3 regions of the Cupriavidus sp. GW822-FHT06G04 genome follow, and region 1 is predicted to be linked to each of the others. Evidence: predicted binding sites of a transcription regulator. Region 1 holds the regulator's gene; each other region holds the start of a gene.

The links. Region 1 encodes HrcA, which represses chaperone genes, less so after heat shock. Its sites were predicted from a motif close to TTAGCACTCNNNNNNNNNGAGTGCTAA; they were not measured.
Region 2: rpoH (RNA polymerase sigma factor RpoH) is a predicted target of HrcA. The motif match lies at 3,247-3,273, and genes of this name have one in related genera.
Region 3: groES (co-chaperone GroES) is a predicted target of HrcA. The motif match lies at 5,946-5,972, and genes of this name have one in related genera.

The regions. Positions count from the first base shown of each region.
Region 1 covers NZ_JBXALD010000004.1:218,660-226,700, forward strand. Annotated here, with positions in the region: gene AC1RKI_RS11400 (phospholipase A) at 1-1,245, shown strand, start outside; gene AC1RKI_RS11405 (thioredoxin family protein) at 1,401-1,805, opposite strand; gene grpE (nucleotide exchange factor GrpE) at 1,883-2,443, opposite strand; gene AC1RKI_RS11415 (hypothetical protein) at 2,729-2,884, shown strand; gene AC1RKI_RS11420 (RNA-binding S4 domain-containing protein) at 2,957-3,352, opposite strand; gene hemH (ferrochelatase) at 3,375-4,490, opposite strand; gene hrcA (heat-inducible transcriptional repressor HrcA) at 4,596-5,648, opposite strand; gene AC1RKI_RS11435 (NAD kinase) at 5,759-6,676, shown strand; gene recN (DNA repair protein RecN) at 6,719-8,041, shown strand, end outside.
Region 2 covers NZ_JBXALD010000001.1:448,329-456,369, reverse strand. Annotated here, with positions in the region: gene AC1RKI_RS02085 (COX15/CtaA family protein) at 1-423, shown strand, start outside; gene cyoE (heme o synthase) at 432-1,358, shown strand; gene AC1RKI_RS02075 (SCO family protein) at 1,451-2,065, shown strand; gene rpoH (RNA polymerase sigma factor RpoH) at 2,242-3,177, opposite strand; gene AC1RKI_RS02065 (pirin family protein) at 3,522-4,394, shown strand; gene ybiB (DNA-binding protein YbiB) at 4,460-5,449, opposite strand; gene AC1RKI_RS02055 (ABC transporter ATP-binding protein) at 5,565-6,368, opposite strand; gene ntrB (nitrate ABC transporter permease) at 6,383-7,303, opposite strand; gene AC1RKI_RS02045 (CmpA/NrtA family ABC transporter substrate-binding protein) at 7,377-8,041, opposite strand, start outside.
Region 3 covers NZ_JBXALD010000001.1:93,251-101,291, reverse strand. Annotated here, with positions in the region: gene AC1RKI_RS00455 (cupredoxin domain-containing protein) at 1-110, shown strand, start outside; gene AC1RKI_RS00450 (ArsR family transcriptional regulator) at 383-667, shown strand; gene AC1RKI_RS00445 (MASE1 domain-containing protein) at 786-2,075, shown strand; gene AC1RKI_RS00440 (alpha/beta fold hydrolase) at 2,072-3,286, shown strand; gene AC1RKI_RS00435 (patatin-like phospholipase family protein) at 3,413-5,731, opposite strand; gene groES (co-chaperone GroES) at 6,068-6,358, shown strand; gene groL (chaperonin GroEL) at 6,449-8,041, shown strand, end outside.

The DNA.
Region 1 (8,041 bases):
CTCACATGCACGCTGCAATTTCCGCTGAGCGCGCATGGCGCCGTCGCACTGCTGCAGCCCGCGCGCGAAATCGACGCCACGCGGCCCCTTACGCTTACGCTGCTGGTCAGCGCCGATCAGCAGACACGCCGCTACGCGGCGCCTGAAACGCTGGAGATCACCGCTACCGGCGATCTTGGGACGCCGATTCGCATGACGCTGCATCGCGTCGATAACGGCCCGACGATCCTCAATCTGAAACGCGGGGAAAACCGCACGCTAAGCTACAGCGCCGAGTGGCCCGCCACGTTGCGCGGGCAGATCCGGCTCGATGTGACCGGCATCGACGCGGCGCCGGTGCTGGTATCGCTCAATCGCGCGCCAGCGGCAGGCGGCACGGCGACTGCGCAGGCGTCGCCGGCCGCGCCGACTGAAACGCCGAAGGGGGCGCCGGCACAGACGGCCAGCGCGGACACGCAGCCAAAACCGCCGCTCACGCCCATCGTTACGGCCGAAAGCAACGCGCCGCCGCCCGCCCCGGCCGATCTGCGCGACGCGCAGCGTTTGTCGTTCAACGAGCCGATGTACCTGATGTTTGGCGCCCACAACGGCGCCAATGCCAAATTCCAGATCAGCTTCAAGTACCGGATCTTCCAGGGCGAGGACCCGAACTCGAAGTCCGTGATGGACAACCTGTACTTCGCCTATACGCAGTTTTCACTGTGGGATCTGGCGGGCGAATCGCGCCCGTTCAAGGACACCAACTACCGGCCCAGTCTCTACTACTACCTGTCCGATACTGGCGTGAAGAACAGCGTGATCAGCCGCCTGTCCGTGGCCACGGGCTTCGAACATGAATCCAATGGGCGCGCCGGCGACGACTCGCGCGGCATCAATACGCTGTTCGTGAAGCCCACCATGTACTTCGGCGACCAGACCGACTGGCACTGGCGCGTGGCGCCGAAAATCTACGGGTACGTGGGCAAGAGCGACAACGAGGACATCGCGCACTATCGCGGCTACATGGATCTCAACGTCGCCTACGGGCGACCCGATTCCTGGGAGTTTTCCGCTACGCTGCGCAAAGGCACACGCAAGGGCTACGGCAGCATCGATGCCCAGGCCACGTACCCGCTGGCGCGGCTGCTGCCCGGCACCGCCGGTTATCTGATGGCCGGGTATTTCTACGGCTATGGCGAAAGCCTGCTCTACTACAACCAGAAAACACCATGGCAGTTCCGCATCGGCTACGCGCTCTCGCGGTGATGCAGTGATGCGGTGATGCGGTGATGCGGTGATGCGGTGATGCAGTGATGCAGTGATGCAAGCATGCGGGGCTGCCGCAGCGAGGGCCGTCGCCATGACGACACGATCGACGGTCAATCGCGACCGTCGATCGGCGGCAAAGTGCTCCGACGCGTTCAGCCGGCCAGCGGCTTGCCTTCCGCCTTGAGGCGGGCGTTGCCGACCGCTGCCGCGAACTGCCCGTGGCCATGCCAGCCCGTGGCGCGTCCGAGCTTCTTGCCCTTGTGGAAGAACATGAACACGGGGATGCCGTGCAGGCCGAAGCGGCGGCCGAGCTCGGGGTGCGCATAGACGTTGGCATGCAGCCACCGCAGGTTCAATGCACGGATCGGCTCCGGATTGGCCAGGATCGCCTTCTTGGCCATTTCGCAGTTGAAGCAGTCCACGCCCCAGAAGAACACGCAGACCAGTTCGTCGCCTGCAGCGGCGATGGCCGCATCGATCGAATTGGGATCGACTTGCCGCATATCGAGCGCGTCGAATGCGCGATGGTCCAGGTGTGCCGGTTGATCGTCTGACATCGGGAATCCTCCAGAAAACAACAACGCCCGGGGACCTTGCGGCCACCGGGCGTCTTCAAACATTCACATCGGCGCGATCAGCGCGGCGCCGACACCGTTACCAGTGCCGGACGCAGTACACGATCCGCAATCATGTAGCCGCGTTGCAGCACGCTGACCACGGTGTTGGGTTCCTGCTCGGACGGCACCATCGAAATGGCCTGGTGACGGTGCGGGTCGAATTTCTCGCCGACCGGGTTCACCTCGACGATCTTGCCGCGCTCGAATGCGGCGGCCAACTGGCGCGCCGTCAGTTCCACACCCTCGCGCAGCTTGGCAAGGTCGCCGGTGTTGTCGGCCAGCGCGGCCTGCAGGCTGTCCATCACGGGCACGAGGTTGTCGGCGAAGTTCTCGATCGCAAACTTGTGCGCCTTGGCGACCTCTTCCTGCGAACGGCGGCGGATATTTTCGCCTTCGGCCGTGGCGCGCAGGTACATGTCGAAATGCTCCTTGGCTTTGGCTTCCAGTTCGGCAACCTGTTGCGTCAGCCGGGCGACGTCGTCGGCAACCGTGGCTGCAGCGTCGGGCGCCTGCGGGGAAGCGGCTGCCTGGGCCGCTTGCTGCATATCGGGAGTTGGCGTCAGATTCTGTTCTTCCATGTCGATTCGTATCAAAGCTAAAGCACGGCCCGCAAAAAGAACGGGCCGTCGGGTGATTTGGATGCCAGGCAGGCAAGTCTAGCCGCACTTGGCGACGCCCCTCCAGTTTTTCAAGTGTGGAGGTTCAGAGACGCCGAAATACGCCGTTACAAAGCGGCGGTCGATGAAAGAGCGGCGTCATTGATTTGCTGCATCGCAAACACTAAGATTCAATGCAAGAAAAAATGACAAAAATAACGGGAGCCTAAGGTGGATCAATTTGGTGCATCCTTTGGAAGATTCGCCATGCACAAGCTGCCTGTCGTGACGCTTTGCCTGATTGCCGCCCTGTCGGCGATGACGGCCTTTATCTGCCTGTCCGACGCGGTCGCACCGCGCGACACCGAGTATGGCAGTGGCAAGGCCGTATTCAAGCACTACATCGTCCCATACGTCCGCTAATCCTCTGACGTTCGCACTGCCGCGGCACCTCGCTGCGGCGGCGTGCCTGCATTCGCAAATCCACCTTCCGAATCACCCTCTGAAGTCGTCGATCCGCCGGCGGTCCCGTTTGGTCGGCCGGCCTTGCAACTGCGCCGTCGGCTCCGGCTGCAAACGCCGCCGATCGGCCTCCAGCTGGCGCCGCGCCTGGCTTTCCGGGCTTTCGGCATAGGTCGTCTGCGCGATGGGCGCGGCCCCACGCGACGCCGGGACGCCCTTGACTGTCACCTCCCAGCGCTGCTGGTGCGCTTCCAGCACCACGGTATCGCCCGGCTTGACCTCGCGCGAGTTTTTTACCGGCTGACCGTTCACGGTCACACGCCCGCGCTCGACCGCCTCGGCCGCCAGCGAGCGCGTCTTGAAGAACCGCGCGCACCACAACCATTTGTCGATTCGCATACGCGCATCGGGTTCGAAATTCACCTGCATGTCTTGTCCTTGAGCAATACGCCTACGCGGCCGCGCCACGTGCGTGCGCCCGACTGCGCCGCTCCTCCAGTTCATGCGGATGCGGTTGCCGGAGCGGCCAGCCTTGCAGATGTTGCAGCGCAATATCCGCCATGCCCGCCACCCAAGCCTCGCTGTCGTTCAGGCACGGAATGAAGTGGAACTCGTTGCCGCCCGCCACGCGGAATTCGGTCTGCCCCTCCATGGCGATTTCTTCCAGGGTTTCGATGCAATCCGCCGGAAATCCGGGACAAAACACGTCCACGCGGTGCGTGCCGACCTTGCCGAGTTCCGCCAGCGTCGGCGCGGTATAGGGCTGGAGCCACTCGGCCTTGCCAAAACGAGACTGAAACGTCACCTGATACTGCCCCGGCTGCAGGCCAAGCGCCTCGCCGAGCAGCCGGCCGGTTTTCAGGCACTCGCAATGATAGGGGTCGCCGAGATCGAGCAGTCGGCGCGGCAGGCCGTGAAACGACAGGATCAGCTTGTCGCCGCGCGCGAAATCGGGCGCGCCGTGCTCGCCCCAGTAATCGCGCACTTTGCTGGCGAGCGCTTCGACATAGGACGGGTGATCGTGGAAATGCTTGACCAGGCGGAGTTCCGGCTGGTTGCGCCACGTCGCCAGCACGCGGAACACTTCGTCGAACGCGGTAGCCGTGGTGGTCCCCGAAAACTGCGGATACAGCGGCAGCAGCAGAATGTGCTCGGTGCCCTGCCGGCGCAGGGTTTCCATGACCGATTCGATCGACGGATTGCCGTAGCGCATGGCGCAGGCCACCGTCACGTCGTGCCCGAGCTTGTGCATCAGTTGCTGCAGCGCGTGCGCCTGGCGTTCGGTATGGACCAGCAGCGGCGATCCGGTCATATGCGCTTCGCGCAGCCAGATCGACTCGTACTTGATTGCCGAGGCGCGCGAGCGGAACGGCAGAATCAGGCCATTGAGGATCGGCAGCCACAGCAGCCGCGGGATTTCCACCACGCGCGGATCGGACAGGAAGGCTTTCAGATAGCGGCGCACCGCCTTGGGCGTGGGCGCGTCCGGGGTGCCGAGATTGATCAACAGGATCGCGGTGCGCGGCGGCTGGCCATGCTGGTATGCCGGTTCAGGCGAAAACGTCATGAGGTTTCCGTTTGCAACGGCCGCGGCCGTTGCGAGATGCCGATTCTTGGGGGAAGACCGCCGGCCGGGTGGTCCGGCCGGCAGTGGACAGACACGCAATGCGGGTCACGAGTTCTGGCTGAGCGCGCTGGATAGCAGCCGCGCGGTGATGTCGACAATCGGAATCACGCGTTCGTACGCCATCCGAGTGGGACCGATTACGCCAAGCGTGCCGATGATCTGCCCATCGACTTCGTACGGCGCGGTGATCACGGCCATGTCCTCGAGCGGTACCAGTTGGCTTTCTCCGCCGATGAAGATCTGGACGCCCTGCGCGCGGCTCGACACATCGAGCAACTGCAGCAGGCTGGTCTTGTGCTCGAACACATCGAACAGACGGCGCAGCTTGTCCATGCTGGACGACAGGTCTTCAACCTCGAGCAACTTGCGCTCGCCCGAAATGAACACCTGCTCGCCGTTATCCTCGGCCATCGCGCTGCTGCCGGCCTCGACCGCGGCCTGCATCAGGGTCGACATATCGCGCCGCAGGTCCTGCAGTTCCACCCGCAGGTGATCGCGAACGGCATCGAAGCTCATCCCCGCGTAGTGGGCGTTGAAGAAGTTGGCCGCCTCGATCAGTTGCGCTGGCGTGTAGGACAGGTCGGTCTGGATGATGCGATTCTGCACGTCACCTTCCGGACTGACGATGATGAGCAGGATGCGCTTGTCCGACAGCCGCATGAATTCCACCTGCCGGAACGACTGCGCGCGCCGCGGCGTCATTACCACTCCCGCGAAATGCGACAGGTTCGACAGCGTATGGGCCGCGGCGGTAATCATCCGTTGCGGGCCGAGCTGCTGGTTGGCCATCTGGCCCTGAATCTGGTCCTGCAACTCGGCCAGTTGCGCGGCCAGCTCGGGCGCGCGCTCCAGCGGCCGCGCAGTGAGCATCGTGTCGACAAACAGCCGATAGCCGCGCGGCGTGGGAATGCGCCCCGCCGACGTATGCGGGCTGGCGATGAAACCCATTTCCTCGAGATCGGACATCACATTGCGGATCGTCGCGGGCGACAGGTCCAGACCCGAGAATTTCGACAGGGTCCGGGAGCCCACGGGCTGTCCCTCGGCGATGTAGCGCTCGATCAGGGTTTTGAGAAGCGTTTTCGAACGTTCATCCATGGTGTCGGAATTTTAATCAAAACTGGCCCGTTCGGGCGTCGCCGCGCACGGCTGCGCGCCGTTACGCCCCAATGCTGACAATGGTCACGCCGGTATGGTCTAATCCCGCCATGTCTGCCCCCTCAAAGACCTCCGCCGCGCGCCCGCCGTTCAAGACCGTTGCCCTGGTGGGCAGGTATTCGACCGCCGGTATCGAAGGCCCGCTCGAAGAACTGGCCTCCTGTATTTCCCGCAATGGGCAGGATGTGGTGTTCGAACGCGAAACCGCAATGGCCACCGGCCTGACCGGCTATCCCGTGCTGACGCCCGACGAGATCGGCCAGCAGGCCGACGTCGCCGTCGTGCTGGGCGGCGACGGCACCCTGCTTGGCCTGGCGCGCCAGCTGGCGGGCCGCGACGTGCCCGTGATCGGCGTGAACCACGGCCGGCTGGGCTTCATGACCGACATCCCGCTCGAAGACGTCACCACCACGCTGCCGGAAATGCTGACCGGGCACTACGAGCAGGAATCGCGCATGCTGCTCGAATCGAGCGTGATCCGCGACGATAGCGTCATCTTCTCGGCGCTGGCCTTTAATGACGTGGTAGTCAACCGTTCCGGCATTTCCGGCATGGTAGAGCTCGCCGTTTCGGTCGATGGCTATTTCATGTACAACCAGCGTTCGGACGGCCTGATCGTCTCCACGCCCACCGGCTCCACCGCCTATGCGCTGGCGGCGGGCGGGCCGATCCTGCATCCTACGCTGTCCGGGCTGGTGCTGGTGCCAATTGCACCGCATGCGCTGTCAAATCGCCCGATCGTGCTGCCGCACGACGCCGAAGTGACGATCGAAGTGGCCAGCGCGCGCGACGTCAGCGTGAATTTCGACATGCAGTCGCTGGCCTCGCTGCTGCCCGGCGACCGCATCGTGGTGCGCCGCTCGGCCAAGACGGTGCGCCTGCTGCATCCGGTGGGCTACAACTATTACGCCACGCTGCGCAAGAAGCTGCATTGGCACGAATATCCGACCGAAGACAACCGGCTGTAAGCCCCCTCCCCTTCGTCTCACGTCCACCGCCACCCGCCCAAGATGCTGCGCAGCCTGTCCATCCGTGATTTCGTCATCGTCGATGCGCTCGACCTGGATTTTTCCAGCGGCTTTACCGTGTTCACCGGCGAAACCGGCGCGGGCAAGTCGATCCTGATCGATGCGCTGGCGCTGGTGCTAGGCGAACGCGCCGACGCCGGCGTGGTGCGCGAAGGCGCGGCGCGCGCCAGCATCGGGGCGACCTTCCATACCCATCCCGCCCTGGACGCCTGGCTGGCCGAACGCGACCTGGCCGGCGACGACGGCACTGTGCTGCTGCGCCGCACGGTCGACGCCTCGGGCCGCAGCAAGGCGTTCATCAATGGCGCCGCCGCCACGCTTGCGCAGTTGCGCGAGGTCGGCGACCAGCTCGTCGATATCCACGGCCAGCATGCGCATCAGTTGCTGTTGCGTCCCGACGCCCAGCGCCGCCTGCTTGACGCCCACGCCGGGCTGACCGAACAGGGCGCCGCCGTGGCCGAAGCGTGGCGCGCATGGCGTGCCTGCGTAAAGCAGCGCGAGGCGGTGGAGCTGCAATCGCGCGAGATGCAGCTGGAGCGCGAACGCCTGGAATGGCAGGTCGGCGAACTCGACAAGCTCGCGCCGCAGCCGGGCGAATGGGAAGACATCCAGTCCGAATACAACCGTCTGTCGCATGCCGCCGGCCTGATCGACGGCAGCCACGCCGCGCTCGACGCGCTGTCCGAATCGGATGGCGCCGTGATGTCGGTGCTCAACGGCGTGGTGCACCGGCTGCAACAGCTTGCCGACGTCGATGCCGGCCTGCGCGACGTGCTCGCCGCGCTCGAGCCGGCCCTGGTGCAGGTGGAAGAAGCCGCGCATTCGCTCAATCGCTATGTCGACCGGCTCGAACTGGACCCTGAACGCCTGCAGACGGTGGAAGAACGGATGCAGGCGCTGCACGCCACGGCGCGCAAGTACCGGCTTGCGCCCGAACAACTGTGCGACGAACTGATCGCGCGCCGCCAGCAACTGGACGACCTGCAGGCCTCGCAGGACATCAACAAGGTGCTGGCACGCGAAGCAGCGTCGCGCGCCGCCTATCTGACGCTGGCCCAGCACCTGTCGGCCGCGCGCAAGACGGCAGCCGACGCGCTGTCCAGGGCGGTCACCGACGCCATGCAGGGGTTGTCGATGGCCGGCGGCACCTTCGCAGTAGCGCTCAATCCGCTGGACGAAGGCCAGAGCCACGGTCTCGAACAGATCGAATTCCTGGTGGCCGGCCACGCTGGCGTCAGCGCCCGACCGCTGGCGCGCGTGGCGTCGGGCGGCGAACTGGCGCGTATCAGCCTGGCCATCTCGGTC
Region 2 (8,041 bases), on a different contig from region 1:
CCGCTGTGCAATGGGCAGATCATCCCGGAAATGGACTTTCGTCATGGCTTCACGCTATGGCGTCAGCTTGGCATGACCGCCGACGGCGATTACATTCCGCACGCGGCCCTGGTGGCGATCCACTGGGTGCATCGCGGCTTCGCTTTCGTGGTGCTGGGCTACCTGCTCTGGTTTGGCCTGCGGGCGCGCCGTATGACCGGTCTGACGCGCCACGCCACATGGCTGCTGGGCGTGCTGGCGCTGCAATTGGCCACGGGCCTGTCCAACATCATGTTCGACTGGCCGCTGGTGGCGGCGGTCGCCCATAACGGTGGAGCAGCCCTGTTGCTGATGCTGTTGCTCCGTCTCAACTACAATATCGGCCTCGCGACCCGCTCCGCAGGCGCCGCAGCCCAACCGTCCGTTGCCGCGCGCGCCACATGAAGGACAAGATGCCCCCCGTGGTTACAGCTACCCACTCCCATTCCTCCGTGGGCCGATTGCTTCACCTGGCCCGCCAATACGCCGCCCTGACCAAGCCGCGCGTGACGCAACTGGCCGTGTTCTGCGCGATCATCGGCATGTTCCTGGCCACGCCGGGCATGGTGCCGTGGTCGGTGCTGATCGGCGGTGCCGCCGGCATCTGGCTGCTGGCCGGCGCGGCGTTCGCCATCAACTGCCTGGTGGAACAGAAGATCGACGCGCTGATGCGCCGCACCGCATGGCGGCCGTCCGCCACGGGGGAAATCAGCACGCCTCAGACGCTGGTCTTCTCGGCCATCCTGGGCGGCGCGGGCATGTGGCTGCTGCACGTGTTCGCCAATGACTTGACGATGTGGCTGACCTTCGCCACGTTCCTCGGTTACGCGGTGGTCTACACGATCCTGCTCAAGCCCGCCACGCCGCAAAATATCGTCATTGGCGGTCTGTCCGGCGCCATGCCGCCCGCGTTGGGCTGGGCGGCCGTGGCAGGCACGGTGCCGGCCGAGGCGTGGTTCCTGGTGCTGATCATCTTTACTTGGACCCCGCCGCATTTCTGGGCGCTAGCCCTGTATCGCCGCGCCGACTACGCCAAGTCCGGCCTGCCGATGTTGCCGATCACGCACGGCGAGCGCTACACGCTGTTGCACATCCTGCTGTACACGCTCGTGATGATCGCCGCCACGCTGCTGCCTTTCGTCTACGGCATGAGCGGCTATATCTATCTGGTCGCCGCTTTGGGGTTGGGGCTGGTGTTCCTCGGCTACGCCTGGAAGCTGTTCCGCAACTATTCGGACCAACTGGCCCAGCGTACCTTCCGCTATTCGATCCTGTACCTGTCGCTGCTGTTCGCGGCGCTGCTGGTCGATCACTACTTCAAATTCGTGCCGCAGGCCTGATGCGCCGCCTGCGGCATCTTGCCGCGCCCGAAGTCGAGGCTGACGCGATCGGCGATACTTTCGGGCGAATCCCTCTTCCCGACACTGCCCGCATGCCGAATTCCGCCTCAGGCTTCTTTGCCACGTTCCGCCGCTTGTGCCTGCTTGCGCTCTGCGCCGCGCTGCTGGGGGCGTGCGGTCAATCCAAGCCGTCGTTCAAGAACGTCGATATTTCGGGCGCGTCGGATTTCGGCCAGGATTTCGCGCTGCAGGATCCGACTGGCAAGACCCGCAGACTGGCCGACTTCAAAGGCAAGGTGGTGCTGATGTTCTTCGGCTACACGCACTGCCCCGACGTTTGCCCGACGACCATGGTCGAGCTCAAGCAGGTGATGGAAAAGTTGGGGCCGGACGCCGACAAGGTACAGGTGCTGTTTGTGACGGTCGATCCCGAGCGCGACACGGCGGCCCTGATGGCCCAGTACGTGCCGGCCTTCGATCCGCGCTTCCTGGGTCTGCGCCCCGCCGATGAAGTCGCGCTGAAGAAGGTGACGAAGGACTTCAAGGTCTACTACGCCAAGGTGCCCGGCACGTCTCCCGAAAACTATACGGTGGACCACTCCGCCGGCAGCTACGTGTTCGACCAGAACGGTCAGTTGCGCCTGTTCCTGCGCCACGGCCAGGGCCCCGAGCCGATCGCGCATGACCTCAAGGCGCTGATGTCCTGAAGCGGCCGGCAGGCGGGTGCGGAGCCGCCGGCAAGCGGCTTGCACGCTCCGACGCCCGTTGAGCGCCGAGGCCCGCGATGTCCAGCCCAGCGCCCGATGAGCGGCCCCATACGCCGCCTCACAAAGCAAAAACGCCGGTCGATCGACCGGCGTTTTTCGTCTGGCAAGGGCAAGGATCAGGCAAAAGCGGCCAGCGCACCCTTCATCTTCTTCATCGCAGCCGATTCGATCTGGCGGATCCGTTCGGCCGATACGCCGAATTCGTCGGCCAGTTCATGCAGCGTGGCGCCGCCCGAGCCGTCGTCGTTCACGTCCAGCCAGCGGGCCTCGATGATGCGGCGGCTGCGCGGGTCCAGCTTGGTGAGCGCTTCCTCCAGGCCTTCTACCTGCAGACGGTCCTGGCGCTTGGCCTCGAGCACCTTGGTAGGCTCGTTGTGGTTGTCCGCGAGATAGGCGATGGGAGCGAATTCTTCCTCGCCGTCGTCGATCTGGCCCTCAAGCGCCATATCGCCACCCGACATGCGGGTCTCCATCTCCATCACTTCTTCGGGCTTCACATTGAGCTCGCGCGCCACGGCTTCAATCTGCTCGGGCGTGAAAGTGTGGGCGCCCTGCTTGTGACTGCGCAGGTTGAAGAACAGCTTGCGCTGGGCCTTGGTGGTCGCCACCTTGACCATGCGCCAGTTCTTCAGCACGTACTCGTGGATCTCGGCCTTGATCCAGTGCATGGCATACGACACCAGCCGCACGCCCTGTTCCGGGTCGAAGCGCTTCACGGCCTTCATCAGGCCGATATTGCCTTCCTGGATCAGGTCCGCGTGGGGCAGGCCATAGCCCAGGTACTGGCGGGCGATCGACACCACCAGGCGCAGGTGGGACATCACCAGACGGCGGGCTGCATCGACCGAATCGTTGTCGCGCAGATCGCGCGCAAGGCGAAGCTCTTCCTCGGCGGTGAGCATCGGAATACGATGGACGGCCTGGATATAGCTGTCCAAATTGCCCAGCGTGCCCGGAAACGTCAGCGCAAAGCTGTTCGCGGCAGCACTCTTGGGCGCCGTCGGCAGACGGCGGGAAACCTGGGTTTGATCGGCAGACATGACTGCGTTCACTATGACTCCTTTCGCATCCGGCGGTGGGTTGCCGGTGTGCCCCCTCTGGGACACGCATTGCAACGCATATTAGCACTCGAACCGGACGAGTGCTAAGTTAGAGGAGCTACAAGGTTGATAGTTCCAGCTCATCGAAATCTATTTTCGCATAGCTTCTCACATAGCCCTCCCAAAGTCGGATTCCAGATCCCATAAGGGCTGGCGGGCCACAGCCGGTCAACAGGAAGTTTAGAGGGCCAATCCGTCCATCGGTTTCATACGAATTCACGTCAAATTCGGGATGAAGAATTGCTGGATTCGCTACACTGAAGTTGTTTCGCCGCCTCATTTCCGGAGATGCCTTCATGTCTGCTATCGAACACTTGCTAAAGCCGCATGTGCGGGACATTGGCGAGTTCACAGTTCGCCGCCTGTTGCCCGCCGCCACCACCCAGACGGTCGGTCCGTTTATTTTTTTCGATCATATGGGGCCCGTCGCGATGGAGCCGGGACAGGGCATGGATGTGCGCCCGCATCCGCATATCGGTCTGGCGACGGTCACATACCTGTTCGAGGGCGAAATCATGCATCGCGACAGCCTGGGCAGCGAACAGGTGATCCGTCCCGGCGACGTGAACTGGATGACGGCGGGGCGCGGCATCACCCACTCCGAACGCTCGCCGACGGCTGCGCGCGAGGCGGGACCGCGCTTGCATGGCATCCAGACCTGGGTGGCGCTGCCGAAGGCGCATGAGAACGATCCGCCGTCGTTTCACCACCATCCTGGCGCCACGCTGCCCAAGCTGGAACTGCCGGGCGTGCGCATGACGGTGATCGCCGGCGATGCATTTGGCGCCGAGTCGCCGGTGCGCGTGTACAGCCGCACGCTCTATGTCGCCATCGAGATGGATGCCGGGGCGAGCCTGGTGATCCCGCCCGAACACGTGCAGCGCGGCGTGTACCCGGTGGACGGCAATCTCGAGCTCGATGGCGAAACGCTGCCCGCCGAACACCTCGTGGTGCTCACGCCGGGCGAGCAGGTGACGCTTACGGCGACCATTCCGTCGCGCGTGATGTTGCTGGGCGGCGATCCCACGGACGGCCGGCGCTTCATCTTCTGGAACTTCGTGGCCAGCAGCAAGGAAGCGATCGAGGAAGCCAGCCAGCGCTGGCAGGACGACCAGTTTCCCCACGTGCCGGGCGAGACCGAGCGGATTCCGCTGCCGGTCCGCAAATAGCGCCAGATCCACCGCGCGGCGGACGGCCGCCGGGGCCGACCGGAAAGCCTGGGCGCGACGCGACGCTAGACCGGGCTGGCCCAGGCCACGCGGGTGGCCTGCTTCAGGCATTCCTTGATCGTGTCGATCTGCGTGACGATGGGCGCGGGCACAGGCACCGTGCCGTCGAGCACCTTGCGGATCCACGCCGCGGTGTCTGCCACATCGGTGCCCGCGGGAAGTTCGGGGACCTCGCCGATCGATCCGCTGGTCGGGTCGACCATGGTCCGCTGGTGCCCATCGTGCAGCCAGTCGATGCGGCCGCTGCGGCGCGCATCGGCGACCACTTCGCCCTCGGTGCCGCGCGCAAGCAGCACGTTGGCGGGCTCGTGCGAAAAATAATCGGTGAGCGTTTCGCGATATTCGGGGTGCGTGTAGCTGTAGAGCCGCAGCGCCTCGGCCGGCGTGTGCGCGCCCACCGGCTGCAACATCTTGACGATCGTGTGCGACGAATTGCGCAGGCCGATGATCGCGCGCTTGTCGAGCAGCGTCGACAGCGCCGGCGACAACACATCGATCGGCAACACCGCCAGCGGATGCGAGGCATCGCGCAACTGGTCCTGCGCGGCGCGCGTGGTGGCGCACAACGGCACGCCCAATGCCTCGAACAGCGCCATGCTGGTCACGCGGCCATGAAACGCGCGCGAGCCGTGCACCAGCGTCGGCACCCCGTCGCGCGCCAGCAGCAGCGCCAGCAGCGGCACCAGGTTGGGCTGCTTGCGTGCGCCGTTATAGCTGGGGATCACCACCACGGGGCGGTCGGGCGGGGCGGCAAGCGGCAGGCAATGCCGATGCGCCGCCTCGAGCATCCCGGCCAGCTCGTGCGGTGCTTCGCCCTTGATGCGGTACGCCATCAGCACGGCGCCCAGTTCGATATCGGACACGCGGCCCGCCAGCATCGCGTCGAACAAGGTCTGCGCTTCTTCGCGCGGCAGCGCGCGGGCGCCATTGACGCCGCGTCCGATTTCCTTGATGTACCTGGCGGCCGAAAATGGCGCGGCGGGGGTGGTGGTCATGATGGTGCGGGATTCGTGGGGTTGGGGTTCATGATAGCGCCAGCCGCATTGCTTCGGCCAACGCCACCGCTCCGCACCGCCGGGCATGCATGGCCCGGACCCCGCCCGGACGAGCTCAGGCCGCTTCCTGCAACGCCGGATTGCGCTGCTTGCGATACAGGAAGTCCAGCACGGCGGTGCGGCACGCGTGATACGTCCGGTCGTCGGCAAGTGCCACGCGATCGCGCGGCCGCGCAATATCGACGCTGAGGATTTCCCCGATCGTGGCCGCGGGGCCGTTGGTCATCATGACGATGCGGTCCGCCAGCAGCACGGCTTCATCGACATCGTGCGTGACCATCACCACCGTGCTGCGCGTGCGGGCGACAATCTTGATCAGTTCGTCCTGCAGATGAGCGCGCGTCAGCGCATCGAGCGCGCCGAACGGCTCATCCATCAGCAGCACCTTCGGCTGCATGGCCAGTGCGCGCGCGATGCCCACGCGCTGCTTCATGCCGCCCGAGATTTCATGCGGATATTTGTTCTCGGCATGGGTCAATCCCACCAGCGACAACGTGTCATGCGTGCGCGCCTTCAGCTGCGCCTTGCTTTCGGTGGCGCCAAATACGCGCTCGACGCCCAGGTGAACGTTCTCGAAGCATGTCATCCACGGCAACAGCGAATGGTTCTGAAACACCACCGCGCGTTCCGGCCCGGGCCCGGAGATTTCGCGCCCCGCGCAGATCAGCGCGCCGGTGCTTGGCGTGGTCAGCCCCGCAAGCAGATTCAGCAGCGTGGACTTGCCGCAGCCCGAGTGTCCGATCAGCGTGATGAACTCGCCTTCGGCAATCGACAGGTTGATGTCGCGCAGCGCAACAAATGGGCCCTTGCGGGTCTTGAAGGTTTGCCCGACGTCTTCGATGCAGACGAATTTTTCCATGATGTCCATCCCGCTCAGGAGTTGCCGTAGCTGAAGCGGCGCGCCAGCGCCAGCAGCAGATGTTCGAGCACCAGGCCAACCACGCCGATGATGAAAATGGCGATGACGATGTGCTCGACCTTGAGGTTGTTCCACTCGTCCCACAGCCAGAAACCGATGCCGGTGCCGCCGGTCAGCATCTCGGCCGCGACGATCACCAGCCACGCGGTGCCAATCGACAGCCGCACGCCGGTCAGCATGTAGGGCAGCACGGCCGGGAACAGCACGCTGCGGAAGATCTTCCACTCCGAAAGATCGAGCACGCGCGCCACGTTCAGGTAGTCCTGCGGCACGCGCGTGACGCCCACCGCGGTGTTGATGATCATTGGCCAGATCGAGCAGATGAAGATGGCCCAGATCGCCGCGGGATTGGCGGCCTTGAACAGCAGCAGGCCGATCGGCAGCCATGCCAGCGGAGACACCGGACGCAGCAGGCTGATGACCGGCGCGGCCATCGCGTTCAGGAATGCGAAGCGCCCCAGCAGGAATCCCGCGGGAATGCCGATCACCGCAGCCAGGCCGAAGCCCGCGGCCACGCGCGCCAGCGACGCCAGGATGTTCCATCCCACGCCCTGGTCGTTGGGGCCGTTGCGATAGAACGGATCGGCAAACAATGGCACCGCGGCATCCCAGGTGGCGCCTGGCGTCGGCAATGACGGGATCAGCGTGGCGATGCCGTGCCACACCAGCAGGAACAGCACGAAGCCGACCAGCGGCGGCACGCATTTCAGCACCATGGCGGCCAGCGCGGCGCGGCGCGCGGCCTGCTTTTCCTGCGCCGCCAGCTCGACCGCGCGGCGGCGCGTCTGTTCCTTGGCGTCGGTGTCGATCATTTCCACGGGGGTGTCGGCACGCATGGCAGGACCTTCCGAAGAAGTTTGGGCGATGGCATTCACGGCAAGCTCCGGTAATGGGGAGTGGCCCGTCGCGCCCACGCAGGGCGTCGATGGGCCACGATGAACCGATGGGTCAGGCCTTGATCTTGAAACCGTCGGCGTAGGCCTTCGGGTCGCGGGTTGCGTCCCAGGTCACGCCGTCGATCAGTTTGGCGCTACGGAAATCGCTCTTGGGCAGCGGCACCTGCGCGGCGGCGGCGGCCTGCTTGTACACGTCGATGCGGTTCACCTGCCTGGCCACGGCGAGGTAGTCCGGATGCTCCTTGAGCAGCCCCCAACGCTTCTGCTGCGTCAGGAACCACATGCCGTCCGACAGGAACGGATAATTCGCCGCGCCGTCCTGGTAGAACTTCATGGCATCCGGGTCGTCCCAGGTCTTGCCCAGGCCATTGCTGTAGCGGCCCAGCATGCGGTCCAGGATGATGTCCATATCGGTGTTGACATACGATTTCGCGGCGATCGTCTCGGCGGTCTTGCGGCGATTCGATGCAGAGGCGTCGATGAATTTCGACGCTTCGAGGACTGCCGCGGTCATCGCGCGCGCCGTGTTGGGATTTTTCTGCACGAAATCTGCGGTGGTGCCGAGCACCTTTTCCGGGTGGTCCTTCCAGATCGCCTGGGTGGTTTCCGCCGTGAAGCCGATCTTGTCGGCAATCGCGCGCGCGCCCCAGGGCTCGCCCACACAAAACCCGTCCATGTTGCCCACACGCATGTTCGCCACCATTTGCGGCGGCGGCA
Region 3 (8,041 bases), on a different contig from region 1:
TGCAAGTGCGGCTGACCGCGCCCACCAAGCGCGGCAGCTATGGATTCCTGTGCGACATCTTCTGCGGATCGGGCCACGAGAGCATGGGCGGCACGATCGACGTGGCATAGCGTTGGCCGGCCGCGAGGCTGGGGCCGCCTTGCCTCGCTCTGTTCCGGCGCTTCTCCATGCCGTGGATTGGCGCGCCTGCAAACGGCCGTTCGCCGCGCGGCGGCGGCCGGGGAGGATGCCGGGCCGTAAATCGATCGTCTGACGCAACAGGCAGTGATTGCGCGTCGTATGCGCGATACGGCCGGCTTATTGGCGCTTATTTCCGACGTGCGATGGCTCGTAGTGGTGCATCATCGATGCCTACGCGGCAATTCCATCGACGGAGAAGAACATGGAGACCCAGGAAAGCACCCTGACCCTAGCGTTGCTGACGGTGCCGGCCCGTGCAGCAATCTGCCGCGCCCTGCTGGAGGCGGGCGACGAGGGCCAGCCTGCCATCGCCCTGGCGACCGCCGCCGGGTTGACGGTGCGGCGCGCGGCACATTTCTTTCAGGAAATGGTGCAGGCCGACGTCCTGTCGCTGGTGATCCGGGACCGCCAGGTCTGCTACGTGCTCAAGGCGCGTCGGGCCGTGCGCGAGGCGCTCGAGTACGTCGATCGCAGCGGCTTGAACTGATTGTGCTTTCTTCTGCGCAAAAACGGCCCGTCCCGGTCAACTGACGGGCCGCATTTCCCGTTCATTGAGGGCGGCGCCTGCGTGCGCCGTACCTTGCCTTGCACCCAGGAATCCAACTGTGAATCTATCGAACCGGATCGTCACGCTGCCGTTGTGGGCGGTCCTGTATTTCGTTTTCGGCTACGCATCGCACAAGATCAATGGGCCATTTGCCGCCACCGGCTATATCTGGCTGCCTGCCGGTGTGTCGGTGGCAGCCTTCATGCTGGCGCCGGCGCGCCGCTGGGTGGGGCTGGGTCTGGCATTTCTGGCCGCGCAGATGCTGCTGGGCGTGGTGGAAGGGCGCGACGCGTTCCGCATGCTGTTGTTTTCGCTGGACGAGATCGGCTTTGCGGCGCTGGCCGTGGCGCTGGTCCACATGATGCAGTTTTCGCTCGAAGGGCTGGCGTTCCTGCGCGGACTGCTGCTGGCGGGCGTGGTCAGCAGCGTCGGCGGCGCGGTCTTCGGCGCGGGCTGGTTCTGGCTGTTCATGGACGTGCCGTTCTGGCCCACCGCCAAGGTGTGGGCGGCGGCCGACTTCGTTGGCGTGCTGATCGTCACGCCGGTCTTGGCCGGATGGGCGCGCTTCAGTGCCGCACGCTCGGGCGGGCGCCGCAGCGGCGAATTCGTGTTCGGCATCGCCGCGCTGCTTGCCGTGCTGGTCACCGCGGCGGTCGTGTTCGACGGTACGCGCGTGGTGCGATTGTCGCTCGATGTGTCGTACGCGCTGACTTATATCCCGCTGTTTTTCACGGCCATCGTTGCGCTGCTGCTGGGCGGACGGGGCGGATCGATCGCCGTGGCGCTGCTGTCGGCGCTGGTGCTCGTCAACACCGCGCAGGGCGACGGCCCCTTTGCCGACACGGCCGTCTATCACGGCTATTCGCTGCTGGTGGCGCAGTTGTACCTGGCCGTCGCGGCCTTGCTGACGCTGTTGATCAGCACGCTGAGCACGGCGCGCCAGCAATTGCACGAGCAGGCCGCCAGCCGCCAGAACGACGTCGAGCTGGCGCTGGCTGCCAGCGGGCAACTGGTCTACAACCTCGATCCGCATAGCGGACGGCTGCGCTGGAGCGGCAGTGTCGAACGCGCGTTTGGCCTGGCCGAAGCGTCGCTGGCCACGCTCGACGACGTACTGGCGCGCGTGCATCCGGACGATCGCGCCGAGGTGCGCCGCCGCTGGCTGCGCGAAAGCGACGGCGAGGCGCGCGGCGACCTGACCTTCAGGCTGATGCTGCCGGCCGGGGCCGTGACGACGGTGGTCGACATGAGCGGCCCGCTGCTCGATGGGGATGATTCGGTGGCGCTGATTGCCGGCGCCTGGCGCATCGTGTCCTCGCATGACACCGAGGGACGGCGCGCGGCATGACGATCGACCCGGCTCCGCGTACCGGAGCCCTGCTGATCCACGGTCTTGGCGGCACACAGTACGACCTCGGGCCGATGCACAAGGTGCTGCGGCGCGCGGGCGTGGAAACGCACGCGGTGACGCTGCCCGGCCACGGCGGCACGCCCGCGGATCTTCTTTCCGTGCGGGCCGAGCAATGGATGGCGACGGTTGCCGAAGCGTATGACGCGCTGGTGGACCAGTACGAAACCTTCCACGTGATCGGCATGTGCATGGGCGCGCTGCTGGCCGTGGCGTTGTGCGAACGTCGCCAGCATCGCAAGGGGAGGCTGGTGGCCCTGTCGACGCCGGTCTATATCGACGGCTGGTCCACGCCGCCGTACCGCTGGCTGCGCCATGTGGTCTATCGCCTGCCGCTGCTGCCGGCGCGCATCCGGGTGGAGGAAAACGAGCCGTTCGGCATCAAGAGCGATCTGGTGCGCGCCGTGGTCAAGGCCAAGTTCGAGCGCGGCGACAATTTCCATTACCGCTGGGTGCCGCTCACCTGCATCCGCCAGGTCGACCGGCTGCGCCGCTGGGTGCTCGACGGTGCGCGGCGCGTGCCGTGCCCGACGCTGGTGGTGCATGCGCGCGAGGACGAACTGACCTCGACGCGTTCGGCCGATTTCCTGCTGACCAACGTGCCGCAGGCCACGGGCGTGATCGTCGAGAACAGCTATCACATGATCTGCGTCGACAACGATCGGGAGCAGGTCATGGCCAGCGTGCTCGACTTTCTCGGCCTCGACGCATCGGCGGGCCGCATGCGCGCGCGGCGCGCGGTCGAAGCGCCGATGTCGGCCGAAGCGGTGGCGGCACTGGTGCACGACTACCTCGCGGCGCTGACCACGCGCCATTTCGAAACGCTGTACTCGCAACTCGATCCGGACATCGTCTGGACACACCTCGGCAATCATCCACTGGCCGGCGAATACAACGGCCGCGATGCCGTGATCGGCCTGTTCCAGCGGATTGCCCAACTGAGCGGCGACACGGTGCGCATCGACGTGGCGGGCGCGCCGCGCATCGACGGGCAGAACGTGGAAGTCGATATCGCCGTGTCGTACCTGCTAGACGGCGTGCCGATGCAGGGCCACGGCACGCAGACACTGCGGCTGCGCAACGGCCGCATCGGCGCGGTGCAATACCGCTCGGCCATGTCCGAGGCCAGCGCCGAGGCGCTGCCGGGCTAAGCCGTCGGTGGGTTCGACGGCGGGTCCGGCCGCCGGCCGGCGCATCGCGTGCTATGCCGCCGAATCGCCCGACTCGCCCGAATCGCATGGCCGATTCCCCGCCGATACACCGGCTGCCGCGACGACCTAGAACACGCGGCCCAACTGCAGATAGACGTTCCACACACCGGCCGGCGCCGCCGCAAAGCCGAAGTAGAGCGGCCCGATCACGCTGTTGCCGCCGATGAACACGCTGGCGCTCGACTTGTACGGGCCGCTGCCGAAGTTGCGGCGCGTCAGCCAGACATCGCCGACTTCGAGGCTCGATCCAAAGACCGTGGTGCGCAGGCCGGGCAGCACGAATTCGCGCAACTCGTTCAGGTAGGTCAGGCGACCGTACAGCAGATAGTTGCCCGAGAACTGGTCCGGCGCGTACGCCGACAGCCGCTGGAATCCACCCAGCGTGAAACCCAGTCCGCCGCTGACGCTGCGGTCGGTGCGATGGTCGTTGTAGGTCATCGCGCCTTCGGCGGCGATATTGAGCGTATGCCGCCCGACACTGCCAGCCCACAACGCCTTGGCGTGCACATCGTCATAGGTGTTGTTCGCGCCGCCGAACGAAAACTGGTTCACCGCAAACAGGTAGTAGCCCTTGCGCGGATAGAGCGGATCGTCGAGCTGGTCGATGGTCAACTGGGCGCGTACCACCGGCTGCCGCACGTAGCTGTTGTTGAACTGGCCGCCGCGTGCGTTGGTCAGCAGGTAATCGGAGCGGTAGCGCACCTGCTGGTAATTTGCGCCAAGCCGGAAATCTCCCAGACGGCCCAGCGGCATGCCGAGGTCAAGGCCGGCTATCGCCGTGTCGACGCGCACGGCGGTCACCGGCGTGGCGTTGCGGTCGCGGCTGTTGTCCGGATAGATGTCGACATGCTTGCGGCCATATTCCAGATACGGCGCCACATAGAAGCCCAGGCGGTCGAACACCGGCTGGCGCAGTTCGGTATGCCACTTCGCCTGGTTGCTGCCCAGCACGATATCGTTGCGCCATTCCAGCCCGCTTTGGGTCAGCCACGGATAGCGGTGGCCTAGTTGCAGGTTGAACGCGCCCTTGCCGTCGAAGGTGGTGGACATGCCGAAGCCGAACAGCAGGAATTGCGGTCCCCACGATTTTTCCTGGGCGTCCACCTTGAGCACGGTGCGTCCGTTCTCGGTCACCGCGTCCTGCGTCACGCTCTCGAAATCGCCGCTGGTGGCCAGCTGCGTCAGATCGTGATTGATCGCGGCGGTGTCGTAGCGGTCGCCTTCGCGCGCGCGCAGGTACTGTTTCACATAGGACGCCGGGATGCGGCCCGACGTGTGGACCTCGATCGCGTCGATATGGCGCGGGTCGTTGGCGGCAACATGGGTGGCACGCGCGGTCAGGTAGTTGTCCCACGCTTCGCGCGGCAGCGCCAGCGCGGCCAGCCTTGGCGCCATGGCCTGCGCGGCGTCGTAGCCGCGCTGCACGCTGTCCTTGGCGTGCGAGAAATCGGCAAACGACAGCGTGCCCAGGTCCGGTTCCAGCAGGATGTCGCGCGCGCCGAGCAGCGCCTTCTGCTGCGCCACGTTCTGGTTGGTCAGGATCGTCACCATTTGCTGCGTGACGGCCGCGGGCGAATCGAGCGTGGCAGGATCATCCAGCGGCGTGGCGACGTTGACGGCGATGATCACCTCGGCGCCCATGTCGCGCGCCATCTGCACTGGCAGGTTGCTGACCAGGCCCCCATCGACCAGCGTATGGCCATCGAGCCTGAACGGCGCGAACAGGCCGGGCACGGCCACGCTGGCCCGGATCGCGCGCGGCAGCGAACCACGGCTGAGCACCACTGGCGCGCCGGTGCCCAGGTCGGTGGCGATGGTCCGGAACGGGGTGGGCAGCGTGTTGAAATCGACATCGCCGGGCCAAGCGGCGGTCCAGTCCTGCAGCAGCGTAAACAGCTTGTTGCCCTGCACCAGGCCCACCGGCAGCTTGACGCGGCCGTCGCCGATCCCGGCGGAGATGCCGATCGGATACTGGAAGTCATCTTCGCGCAGCGCCTGCGGCAGCTGCGCGCGCTCGTTGCGGTCGAACACGATGTCGCTCAGATTGGTGCGCGACAGCCGCGCGTCGAGTTCATCGGCTGACATCCCGCTGGCGTACAGCCCGCCTACCACGGCGCCCATGCTGGTAGCGGCAATGCAGTCGACCGGCACGCGCATGCGCTCAAGCGCCTTGAGCACGCCAATATGCGCATAGCCGCGCGCGCCGCCGCCGGACAGCACCACGCAGACCCGCGGGCGGGCGCCGTCGGGTGCGGCCCGCGCCGCTTGCGGGCTGGCCGGATCCTGCGCGTGGGCCTGCCGCATCGCGACCAGCGCGAGCAGAAGGCAAAACATGGCAAGACAGCGCGACGCGATGCGGCGCTGCCCGATGGCGAGACTTGACATGACGATGGCGTCGGACGGGTAAGGTGCGGTGGGACGAGAGGCGGTGCGCGGCGCGCGCGGCGCCACACAGGCAAACGCGGCGGCGGGGGTTTGCGACGACACGCCGGACGCCTCGCAGGGTAGGGTGTCGCGGGGATCGACGCAATTCCCACGCGGCCTCGGGTATACCCCCATTAAGTCGTTGTCTTGAAAACGACTCACCCCGTCCCTATAATTAGCACTCCCTGGGGGAGAGTGCTAACAGCCGACCCCGGCGGTAGACTGAAAACTTGATGGCCGCCTGACCATGACGGCCATTTGTGAATCAAATCTCACTTTTTGTATCTAGGAGTCCGTATGAACCTGCGTCCTCTGCACGACCGTGTGATCGTGAAGCGTCTGGACAACGAAACCAAGACCGCGTCCGGCATCGTGATTCCCGACAATGCAGCCGAAAAGCCCGATCAAGGCGAAGTGCTCGCCATCGGCCCGGGCAAGAAGGATGACAAGGGCAACAGCATCGCCCTCGACGTCAAGGTGGGTGACCGCGTGCTGTTCGGCAAGTATGCCGGCCAGGGCGTGAAGGTGGATGGCCAGGAACTGCTGGTCATGCGCGAAGAAGACATCATGGCTGTCGTCAACAAGTAAGCGACGCCGGTCTCTCGTTTCAGTCGTACCCAATTTTCAGATCGCCCCGCCCAGGCGGGGCGCTCCATCCCAGATTCGGAGATTCAGAACATGGCAGCAAAAGACGTAGTGTTCGGCGACGCCGCACGTGCCAAGATGGTCGAAGGCGTGAACATCCTCGCCAACGCAGTGAAGGTGACCCTGGGCCCGAAGGGCCGCAACGTGGTGCTGGAGCGCAGCTTCGGCGGCCCGACCGTGACCAAGGACGGCGTGTCCGTGGCCAAGGAAATCGAACTGAAGGACAAGCTGCAGAACATGGGCGCGCAGATGGTCAAGGAAGTGGCTTCCAAGACCAGCGACAACGCCGGTGACGGTACCACCACCGCAACCGTGCTGGCCCAGTCGATCGTGCGCGAAGGCATGAAGTTCGTTGCCGCCGGCATGAACCCGATGGACCTGAAGCGTGGCATCGACAAGGCCGTTGGCGCCGCCGTCGAAGAGCTGAAGAAGCTGTCGAAGCCGACCACCACCAGCAAGGAAATCGCCCAGGTTGGCGCCATCTCGGCCAACAGCGATGCATCGATCGGCGAGCGCATCGCCGAAGCGATGGACAAGGTTGGCAAGGAAGGCGTGATCACCGTCGAAGACGGCAAGTCGCTGGCCGACGAGCTGGAGGTCGTGGAAGGCATGCAGTTCGACCGTGGCTACCTGTCGCCGTACTTCATCAACAACCCGGAAAAGCAGGTTGTCGCCCTGGACAACCCGTTCGTGCTGCTGTTCGACAAGAAGGTCTCGAACATCCGCGATCTGCTGCCGGTGCTGGAGCAAGTGGCCAAGGCTGGCCGTCCGCTGCTGATCATCGCTGAAGACGTGGAAGGCGAAGCCCTGGCCACGCTGGTGGTGAACAACATCCGCGGCATCCTGAAGACCGCCGCCGTCAAGGCCCCGGGCTTCGGCGACCGCCGCAAGGCCATGCTGGAAGACATCGCCATCCTGACCGGCGGCACCGTGATCGCCGAGGAAGTCGGCCTGACGCTGGAAAAGGCTACGCTGCAGGACCTGGGCCAGGCCAAGCGCATCGAGATCGGCAAGGAAAACACCATCATCATCGACGGCGCGGGCGATGCAGGCGCGATCGAAGGCCGTGTGAAGCAGATCCGCGCCCAGATCGAGGAAGCCACCTCGGACTACGACCGTGAAAAGCTGCAAGAGCGTGTGGCCAAGCTGGCCGGCGGTGTTGCCGTGATCAAGGTTGGCGCTGCCACCGAAGTCGAAATGAAGGAAAAGAAGGCCCGCGTGGAAGATGCACTGCACGCCACGCGCGCTGCCGTGGAAGAAGGTATCGTCCCCGGTGGTGGTGTGGCCCTGCTGCGCGCCCGCGCTGCGATCTCGGCACTGACCGGCGACAACGCCGACCAGAACGCCGGTATCAAGATCGTGCTGCGCGCCATGGAAGAGCCGCTGCGCCAGATCGTGCTGAACGCCGGTGAAGAGGCTTCGGTCGTGGTGGCCAAGGTCATCGAAGGCAAGGGTAACTACGGTTACAACGCCGCTTCGGGCGAGTACGGCGACCTGGTGGAAATGGGCGTGCTGGATCCGACCAAGGTGACCCGCACCGCGCTGCAGAACGCCGCTTCGGTGGCTTCGCTGATGCTGACGACCGACTGCGCCGTGGCCGAAACGCCGAAGGAAGAGTCGGCTCCG